Regions from separate parts of the Streptomyces rimosus genome, predicted to be linked through region 3. Evidence: riboswitches for the same ligand, from Rfam matches in the RefSeq annotation. Region 3 holds a riboswitch; each other region holds the start of a gene.
What was found. A riboswitch is a leader RNA that binds a small molecule or an ion and turns the genes downstream of it on or off. The one in region 3 is predicted to bind cobalamin.
Positions count from the first base shown of each region.

Region 1: it holds a riboswitch for cobalamin, as region 3 does, so the genes downstream of both, CP984_RS31650 (cobalamin biosynthesis protein) here and CP984_RS13245 (ribonucleoside-diphosphate reductase subunit alpha) in region 3, are expected to answer to the same signal.
Region 2: it holds a riboswitch for cobalamin, as region 3 does, so the genes downstream of both, cobN (cobaltochelatase subunit CobN) here and CP984_RS13245 (ribonucleoside-diphosphate reductase subunit alpha) in region 3, are expected to answer to the same signal.

Region 1 covers NZ_CP023688.1:7,254,583-7,257,850, forward strand. The annotation lists gene CP984_RS31645 (cobyric acid synthase) at 1-172, opposite strand, end outside; gene CP984_RS31650 (cobalamin biosynthesis protein) at 231-1,202, opposite strand; cobalamin riboswitch at 1,330-1,476, opposite strand; gene CP984_RS31655 (hypothetical protein) at 1,682-1,909, opposite strand; gene CP984_RS31660 (inorganic phosphate transporter) at 1,955-3,268, opposite strand, start outside.
Region 2 covers NZ_CP023688.1:4,775,966-4,779,233, reverse strand. The annotation lists gene cobN (cobaltochelatase subunit CobN) at 1-2,042, opposite strand, end outside; cobalamin riboswitch at 2,081-2,228, opposite strand; gene cobG (precorrin-3B synthase) at 2,277-3,268, shown strand, end outside.
Region 3 covers NZ_CP023688.1:3,251,746-3,255,013, forward strand. The annotation lists gene CP984_RS13240 (TolB family protein) at 1-557, opposite strand, end outside; cobalamin riboswitch at 861-1,024, shown strand; gene CP984_RS13245 (ribonucleoside-diphosphate reductase subunit alpha) at 1,185-3,268, shown strand, end outside.

The sequences.
Region 1 (3,268 bases), 4.0 Mb from region 3:
CCCGCCCGATCTCCGCGCCCTCGCGCGTCACGAACGAGTTCAGCGACATGTTCTGCGCCTTGAAGGGCGCCACCTTGACGCCCTTGCGGGCCAGCCAGCGGCAGATGCCCGCCGTCACCACGCTCTTGCCCGCGTCGGACGTGGTGCCGGCCACCAGCAGCCCGCCGCCCAGCGGCGCCCCACTCGAACCGTTCACCTGGCACTCCTCGCCGTCCGTACGTTGCTGCTGCTCACTTGGACCTCCCGGCCGTACGGGACCGGCGTACCGCACCGGCCGCCAGACGGCCCGTGACCGTGGCCGCCAGGGCCAGCGCGCTCACCCGGCGCGACAGCCGTACGGCCCGGTCGATGTCCGCCACCGCGACGGGGCGCCCGGTGCCGCCGTTGAGCACCGGCCGGTGCTCGACCCGGCCGCCGTACGCCAGGGTGCCGCCCAGCCGTACGCCCAGCGCGCCCGCGAACGCGGCCTCCACCGGGCCCGCGTTGGGGCTCGGGTGCGATGCGCCGTCCTGCTGCCAGGCGCGCCACGCGCCCCGCCGGTCGGGGCCGGCCAGGACCGCCAGCGCGGCGGTCAGCCGGGAGCCGGGGAATCCGGCCACGTCGTCGAGGCGGGCCGAGGCCCACCCGAAGCGGCGGTAGCGCGGTGATTTGTGGCCCACCATCGCGTCCAGCGTGTTGACGGCACGGAACGCCAGCAGCCCCGGGACGCCCGCGACCGCGCCCCACACCAGGGCGCCGACCACCGCGTCCGAGGTGTTCTCGGCGACGGACTCGACCACCGCGCGCGCCATCTGCTGTCCGTCCAGGGCCTGCGGGTCGCGCCCGCACAGGTGCGGCAGGCGCTCGCGCGCCACGTCGAGGTCGCCCACGGCGAGCGCCCCGCCGACGGCCCGCGCCTCGCGGCCCAGCGAGGTGCCGCCCAGGACGGACCAGGTGGCGGCGGCGGTCAGCGCCACGGAGGCGGCGGGGGAGCGGCGTACGGCACGGGTGAGGAGCGCGGCACCGGCGGCGGTTCCGCCCGCGCACAGTGCGGTGTGCAGGGCCCCGCGCCCGCGGTCGTCGCGCCACAGGCGGCGCTCCACGGCCGCCGCGGCCCGCCCGAAGGCGGCCACCGGGTGGCCGCGCCGGGGATCGCCCACGACCAGGTCGCCGAGGAAACCCAGGGCCGCGCCGCACGCGTAGCCGGCGTGTTCGGCACGCATCGGATCAGACCGCCGTCGCGCCTCGGAGGGGCAGCGGGGTACGTCCAGCAGGTCTCGAACTGCGGCCGGGCATGGCGGTAGGTCCTCACTCAGGGTCCGCGCCCTGGTTCGACGGGTACGGCGACGAGAGTCTCCTGGCTCCCCGGATCGGCGCTTCCCCCGGCCTTCCAGTCCGTACGGAACCCGCGTCCCGGACGCGGACCGTGGCCCTTGATGGAGGAGCGCTCCCCGGTGACAGTGGCGGGACCGCGCCGGATTCTCACCGGACTTCCTCATCTGTCGCCGATTGGCTCCGGCAGTCCACCACGCTCCGCGAAGCCCGTCAACTCGCGCTTGACCTGCGGCGCGGGGCCCGCTCACGGCTGTGTCCAAGGCCACAGCGCCCCGGGCCCCGGGCCCGGCATACGGCGACGGGGTGCCCGGTGGCCGCGGCGGGTGCCGCGGCCACCGGACGCCCCGGGGCGCCGTGCCGGTGCCGGTCAGGCGGCGACGATCAGGTAAATGCCGTACGCCACGGCCGCCGCGCACAGCGCGAAGCAGGCGTACGCACCGGTCCGCGCCGCCCCGCCGGCGGCCACCGCCTCGCCCTCCTGGCGCGGCTTGCGGGACGTACCGACGATGCCGAGGGTGAACAGGCCCACGATGCCGACCGTCACGACCAGCGTGACGCCGAAGACCTGGCCGAGCGCTGCCCAGTCGATGCTCATTGCGTTCTCGTTCCTTCGTGGAAGCCGGGGAGGCGTACGGCGGGGTCAGCCGGCGGCCGAGCCGGCCTTGGCGCGGCGCTTGGTCCGGTGCGTCTCGTGCGGGTGGGCGGCCACCGGATCGGCGGTCACCGGGTCGGCGATCACCGGGGCCGCGCCGACCGGGTCGGCGAGCGGCGCGTCGGCCATCGCGGGCGCCGGGATCGTAGCCTCGACAGCCTCGGCCGCCGCGGGGACGGGCCCGACCGGGCCGGCGGGCGGCGGCGAGACGGCCTGCAGGGCGGCGGTGACGACGCCCGCGGGCTCCGCGGCCGGTCCCTCGTTGACGTTGGTGTGGTCCACCGGCTTGCGCCGGGAGGCCGCCCAGATCGCCCCGCAGACGGCGAGTGCGAGGACCGCGACGGCCGCGATGCCCCAGTCGCCCTGGTCCGCCAGCAGCGCGGCGCCCGCCGCGACCAGGCCGGCGGCCGGCAGCGTCAGGCCCCAGGCGACGACCATCCGGCCCGCCGTGGACCAGCGCACCACGCCGCCCTTGCGGCCCAGCCCGGAGCCCATGACGGAGCCGGAGCAGACCTGGGTGGTGGAGAGCGCGAAGCCGAGGTGGGAGGAGGCCAGGATGGTGGCCGCGGCGCCGGTCTGGGCGGCGAAGCCCTGCGGCGGCTGAATGTCGGTGATGCCCTTGCCCATCGTGCGGATGATCCGCCAGCCGCCCAGGTACGTGCCGAGCGCGATGGCCAGACCGGCCGAGGCGATGACCCACAGCGGCGGGTCGGCGTGCGGCGCCACGACGCCGCCGGTGATCAGCGCCAGGGTGATCACACCCATCGTCTTCTGGGCGTCGTTGGTGCCGTGAGCGAGGGAGACCAGCGCGGCGGAGGCGATCTGCCCGGCGCGGTAGCCCTTGGCGGTGTCCTCCTCGGCGCGGTTGCGGGCCAGCCGGTACGTCAGCCGGGTCGCGGCCATCGAGGCCAGGCCGGCCACGATCGGCGCGGCGACGGCCGGGATGAGGACCTTCATGACCACGGCGCCGCCGTGCACGCCGCTCGCGCCGACGGACACCAGGGTCGCGCCGATCAGACCGCCGAAGAGGGCGTGCGAGGAGCTGGAGGGGAGCCCGGCGAGCCAGGTGACGAGGTTCCAGATGATGGCGCCGACCAGTCCGGCGAAGATCACTTCTGGTCTGATGCCGGCGGTCTCGTCGATGATGCCGCCGGAGATGGTCTTGGCGACCTCCACGGACAGGAACGCGCCGAGCAGGTTGAGGGCCGCCGACATCGCCACCGCTGCCTTGGGCTTGAGCGCCCCGGTGGAAATGGTGGTGGCCATGGCGTTGGCCGTGTCGTGGAAGCCGTTCGTAAAGTC
Region 2 (3,268 bases), 1.5 Mb from region 3:
GCGTCCTTGACCTCGCACAGCCAGCCGTCGACGTGCAGCAGGAAGTCGTCGAAGCCCTCGTCGTCCGGGCGCTCCTCCAGACCGAGGTCGTGGTGCAGCTTGGCGGCCTGGATCAGCGTCCAGATCTGGGCACGGATCGCGGGCAGCTTCGCCGGGTCCATGGCGGAGATCGCCGCGTACTCGTCGAGCAGCTGCTCCAGGCGCGCGATGTCGCCGTACGACTCGGCGCGGGCCATCGGCGGTACGAGGTGGTCGACGAGCGTGGCGTGCACCCGGCGCTTGGCCTGGGTGCCCTCGCCCGGGTCGTTGACCAGGAACGGGTAGATCAGGGGCAGGTCGCCGAGGGCCGCGTCCGGGCCGCAGGCGGCGGACAGGCCGGCGTTCTTGCCGGGCAGCCACTCCAGGTTGCCGTGCTTGCCCAGGTGGACCATGGCGTCGGCGCCGAAACCGCCGTCCTCCTGGGAGGCGGCGATCCAGCGGTAGGCGGCCAGGTAATGGTGCGACGGCGGCAGATCCGGGTCGTGGTAGATCGCGATCGGGTTCTCGCCGAAACCGCGCGGCGGCTGGATGAGGATGAGCAGATTGCCGCGGCGCAGGGCGGCCAGCACGATGTCGCCGTCCGGGTTCCGGCTGCGGTCCACGAACATCTCGCCGGGCGGCGGGCCCCAGTGCTCCTCGACCTGCTCGCGCAGCTCCCGCGGCAGCGTGCCGTACCAGCGCTTGTAGTCGGCGGCCGGGATACGGACCGGGTTGCGGGCGAGCTGCTCCTCGGTGAGCCACTCCTGGTCGTGGCCGCCCGCCTCGATCAGCGCGTAGATCAGCTCGTCGCCGTCGCCGGACTCCAGGCCGGGCACGGGCTCGTCCCCGTAGTCGTAGCCCTCTTCACGAAGGCGGCGCAGCAGCGCCACGGCGCTCGCCGGGGTGTCCAGGCCGACCGCGTTGCCGATGCGGGAGTGCTTGGTCGGGTACGCGGACAGCACCAGCGCCAGGCGCTTGTCGGCGGGCGCGATGTGGCGCAGCCGGGCGTGGCGGACGGCGATGCCGGCGACCCGGGCGGCGCGCTCGGGGTCGGCGACGTACACCGGCAGGCCGTCCTCGTCGGTCTCCTTGAAGGAGAACGGGACGGTGATCAGCCGACCGTCGAACTCGGGCACCGCGATCTGGCTGGCGGCGTCCAGCGGCGACAGGCCCTCGTCGTTCTCCTCCCAGGCGCTGCGCGGCCCGGTCAGGCACAGGGCCTGGAGGATCGGCACGTCCAGCGCGGCCAGCGCGCCCGCGTCCCACGCCTCGTCGTCGCCGCCGGCCGACGCCTCGGCGGGCTTGGTGCCGCCCGCGGCCAGCACGGTCGTCACGATCGCGTCGGCGGCCCGCAGCTCCTCGATCAGCTCCGGCTCGGGCGCCCGCAGCGAGGCCACGAACAGCGGCATCGGACGGCCGCCGGCCTCCTCGATCCGCTCGCACAGCGACTCCACGAAGGCGGTGTTGCCGCTCATGTGGTGGGCGCGGTAGTAGAGCACGGCGACCAGCGGGCCGGTCGCGGCGCCCGTGTCGTCCGTACGCGCCACGACCTCGCCACCGGTACGCGCCTCGGCCGCCAGGTGCTTCGAGCGCTCCAGGTGGCCCCAGGAGGGCGCGGCGGCCGGCGGCTCGAAGCCGTGGCCGGTCAGCAGCACGGTGTCGGACAGGAAGCGGCCGAGCTGCTCCAGGTTGGCGGGGCCGCCGTGCGCCAGGTAGGCGTGGGCCTCGGCCGCGATGCCGATGGGGACGGTGGACGCCTCCATGAGCTGCGCGTCGGGCGCCTGTTCGCCGGTGAGCACCACGACGGGGCGGGGCTGGTCGGCGGCGAGGAGCTGGTCCAGGCCCTCCTGCCAGGCCCGCAGGCCGCCCAGGAGCCGGACGACGACCAGGTCGGCGCCCTCCAGGAGGCCGGGCAGCTCCGCCAGGTCGAGGCGGGCGGGGTTGGCGAGCCGGTACGGCACGGGACCGGCGGCCGCACGGGCGCTGAGCAGGTCGGTGTCGGACGTCGACAGCAGCAGGATCATGGCGGCGACTGGCCTTCCTCGGGGTCCGCGCCCCGGGCGGTGTTCACGGACGGCGGGAGTTCCTGGCTCGCCCGGCGGTGGCCGGGCTCACAGTGGCGGGACCGCGCCGGATTTGCACCGGGCTTCCTCCCTTGGCGCCGTCGCTGGCGTCCGATGGGCCAGCTGACCCACCGACCTGCATAGTAAGGGCTGCCGCCGACAGCCGGGCGGGGGACCGCCCGAGCCATCGTCGGTATGCTCGCCGCCATGCCGCCCACCCCCGCGATACCCCCGCATCGGGACGAATCCCTCGTACGGGATGGCGGTGACGCCTGCGCAGGCGGCGGCCGCGAGGCCCGCGTACGGGACGTACGGAACCGCGATGGCGCCGCCGTACAGGAGCGCGGCGACGCCGTCGTACGGGACCGTGGCGACGCCTGCCCCGGGGCGCTGCGGCTGCATCAGGCCGCCGACGGATACCTGGCCCGACTCCGCCTTCCGGCAGGGCGCCTGACGCCCCACCAGGCGCGCGTCCTGGCCGACGCGGCGGACCGTCTCGGCGATGGCCACCTCTCCCTCACCTCCCGCGGCAACGCGGAGCTGCGCGGCCTCGGTGCCGACAGTGCCGCGTCCCTCGCCGGCCTCCTGCGCGCCGCCGGTCTCCTCCCCTCCGACCAGCACGAACGCGTCCGCAACATCGTCGCCTCACCGCTCGCCGGGCTGGACGGACAGGGCGCCGACGGCGGCGCCGCCGTCCAGGACTGGGCCCGCGAACTGGACCGCCTCCTGTGCGCGAGCCCGACGGCCCCCGCCCTCTCCGGACGCTTCCTCTTCGCGCTGGACGACGGCCGCGGGGACGTGGCCGCGCTCGGCGCCGATGTGACGTTGATCGCAGAAGCGGGCGGTACGGCGCTGCTGCGCATCGGCGACGACCCCGAGGCGCTGCGGCTGCCCGGCCATGACGCACCGCGCACGGCCCTGGCCGCCGCGGAAGCGTTCCTCACCGTCGCCCGGGAAGCGGGCAACGGCTCCTGGCGCGTACGCGAGCTCCCGCCGGGTTACGACGCCGCGACCGTCCGCGTACACCTGTGTACGCAACTCCCGGAGCCCTGCACGACCGCCACGCCCCCGGCCCCCACCCGGCCGTCCCCGCCCCGGCCGGGCCAGGTCACCGCCCCCGACGGCACCCGGGCCCTCTCCCTCCTCGCCCCCCTCGGCCGCCTCACCAGCGCCCATCTGCGGGAACT
Region 3 (3,268 bases):
ACCAGGTCCGCGCGGTACGAGCCGAAGGCGAGGTGGCGGCCGCTGCCGCTGAGGGCGAAGTTCTGCACCCCGTAGCCGTACGGGGACGTGCCCGCGCCCGCGGTGGGGCTCGTGGTGCGGCCGGTCAGCCGGTCGTGGACGAAGACGTCGCCCTCGCCGTTGGTGTCGCCGGGCACCAGGTTCGACGCCGAGGAGTAGAAGGCCACATACCGCCCGTCGGCACTGATCTCGGGCGACCCCGACAGGGCGTTGCCACGGGTGCCGTCACCGGCGACGCTGACCAGGTCGACCTTTCCCGTCCGTAAATCCTTGACGTGGACGTCCTGTTGGCCGTTGGCGTCGGCGGGTCCCAGATTGGTGGCTTCCGAGGTGAATGCCACGAACCGCCCGTTCGCGCTGAGCGTCGGACCGCCCGAGAAACCGTTTCCCTGCGTCCCGTCGGCGGCGACACTGACCCGTTCGGTCGCCGGGGCCGCCGGCCGCGCGGCAGCGGCCGTCGCGGGCAGCATCCCCGCCACGGCACACGCTCCGGCCAGCAGCCCCACGGTTCTGGCCACGCCACGCGCAGCACCGTTTCTTCGCATGTTCCCCCTCACATCACGTCCCCCACCCGCCCCGCCGGGCGACGGAGCAGACAAGGAGCCAATACGCTTCAGGAGTCCCGGTCAACGCATCAGGGACATTCCGCGCCACCAATACGCCCCCTGCATCAGCCCCTGTCCAGGAGGGCCGTCAGCCCCCGGCCGCAAGGCCCACAACGGCTCCAGGAAGCCTTCGCAGGGGCCCCGCAGAGCCCCTGCGAACGACGTTGGAACGGCTGCCGAATACCACGGCTCGGGACAACCCCGTTACAACGCGACACAAGATATGGGGGTGGGTGCACGAGGCAGCACAAGATGTATGCTCGTGCTCGCTGTCGTCGCAGGGGAATCCGGTGCGAATCCGGAACTGTCCCGCAACGGTGTACGAAGTGCGGCAATCCGCACCCGTGAGTCCGAAGACCTGCCCGCAGTACGCCCGCGCCACCCCCGGCGCGGTCGTCGATACGTCCGGGCCTCGCGGGTTGGGCCGGTGGACGCTGCGCGGTGTGCCCGCGCGCCCCTCGCCGTGCCAGGGGTGCCGCACGCCCGTACGCGGCCGTCGCGCTCCTCCCCCGGCCCCCGCCGAGTGAGGGAGAGCAGCACGTGACCATCGCGCCAACGGAGCCCGCGTCAACCCAGCAGGTCGTGCAGCCCGCGAAGGACACGAAGCCCCGGCAGGACGCCGGCGGCCGGGCCGGGGACGGCCCCGGCACCGCGCTGCTGCGCACGCTGACCGACCTCACCGCCGACCTGGACGCCACCGACCCCGGCAAGATCGCCGCCGCCGCGCTGCGCGGCCGCCACGCCGGCTCCGACGAGGCCGAGCTGCGCTCGCTGGCCATGGAGGCCGCCGCCGGCCTGATCGGCGACGAGCCGCAGTACTCCAAGCTGGCCGCCCGCCTGCTGACCCGCGCCATCGCGGAGGAGGCGGCCGCGGAGGGGGCGACCGCCTTCTCCGCCTCCGTCGCCACCGGCCACCGCGAGGGTCTGATCGCCGACGACACGGCCGAGTTCGTACGGACCCACGCGGCGCGCCTGGACGCGCTGGTCGACCGGGCCCTGGCGGACGGCGCCGACGACCGGTTCGGCTACTTCGGCCTGCGCACCCTGCACTCCCGCTACCTGCTGCGCCACCCGATCTCCCGGCAGGTCATCGAGACCCCGCAGCACTTCCTGCTGCGCGTGGCCTGCGGTCTGGCCGAGGACCACAGCGAGCGGGCCGTGGACGACGTCGCCGAGCTGTACCGGCTGACCAGCACGCTGTCGTACCTGCCGTCCTCCCCCACCCTGTTCAACTCCGGCACCCGGCACCCGCAGATGTCCTCCTGCTACCTGCTGGACTCCCCACTGGACGAGCTGGACTCGATCTACGACCGCTACCACCAGGTCGCACGCCTGTCGAAGCACGCCGGCGGCATCGGCCTGTCGTACTCCCGGGTGCGCGCCCGCGGCTCGCTGATCCGCGGCACCAACGGCCACTCCAACGGCATCGTGCCGTTCCTGCGCACCCTGGACGCCTCGGTCGCGGCCGTGAACCAGGGCGGCCGGCGCAAGGGCGCGGCCTGCGTCTACCTGGAGACCTGGCACGCGGACCTGGAGGAGTTCCTGGAGCTGCGCGACAACACGGGCGAGGACGCCCGGCGCACCCACAATCTGAACATCGCGCACTGGATCCCCGACGAGTTCATGCGCCGCGTCGAGGCGGACGCCGACTGGTCGCTGTTCTCCCCCAGCGACGTGCCGGAGCTGGTGGACCTGTACGGCGACGAGTTCGACACCGCGTACCGCAAGGCGGAGGCCGCGGGCCTGGCCGTCAAGCAGGTCCCGGCGCGCATCCTGTACGCGCGGATGATGCGCACCCTCGCGCAGACCGGCAACGGCTGGATGACCTTCAAGGACGCCGCCAACCGCACCGCCAACCAGACCGCCGAGCCCGGCAAGGTGGTGCACTCCTCGAACCTGTGCACCGAGATCCTGGAGGTCACCGACGACGGCGAGACCGCGGTCTGCAACCTCGGCTCGGTCAACCTCGCCGCCCACCTCGGCAACGAGGCCAACGGCTGGGAGGAGGCGATGGACTGGGAGCGGCTGGACGCCACGGTCCGTACGGCCGTGACCTTCCTGGACCGCGTGGTGGACATCAACTTCTACCCGACCGAGCAGGCCGGCGCCTCCAACTCGCGCTGGCGGCCGGTAGGTCTGGGCCTGATGGGCCTCCAGGACGTCTTCTTCCGGCTGCGGCTCGGCTTCGACTCGCCCGAGGCGCGCGAGCTGTCCACCCGTATCTCCGAGCGGATCATGCTGGCCGCCTACGAGGCGTCCGCCGACCTCGCCGAGCGGCACGGCCCGCACCCGGCCTGGTCCGCGACCCGTACGGCCCGCGGCGTGCTGCACCCCGACCACTACCCGAACGCCGAGCCGCGCTGGGCGGACCGGTGGGCGGCGCTGCGCACCCGTATCGCGGCGACCGGCATGCGCAACTCGCTGCTGCTGGCCATCGCGCCGACCGCGACCATCGCCTCGATCGCGGGCGTGTACGAGTGCATCGAGCCGCAGGTCTCCAACCTGTTCAAGCGCGAGACGCTGAGCGGCGAGTTCCTCCAGGTCAACGCGTACCTGATCGAGGAGCTGAAGGCGCTGGGCCTGTGGGACGAGCGGACCCGTGACGCGCTGCGCGAGGGCAACGG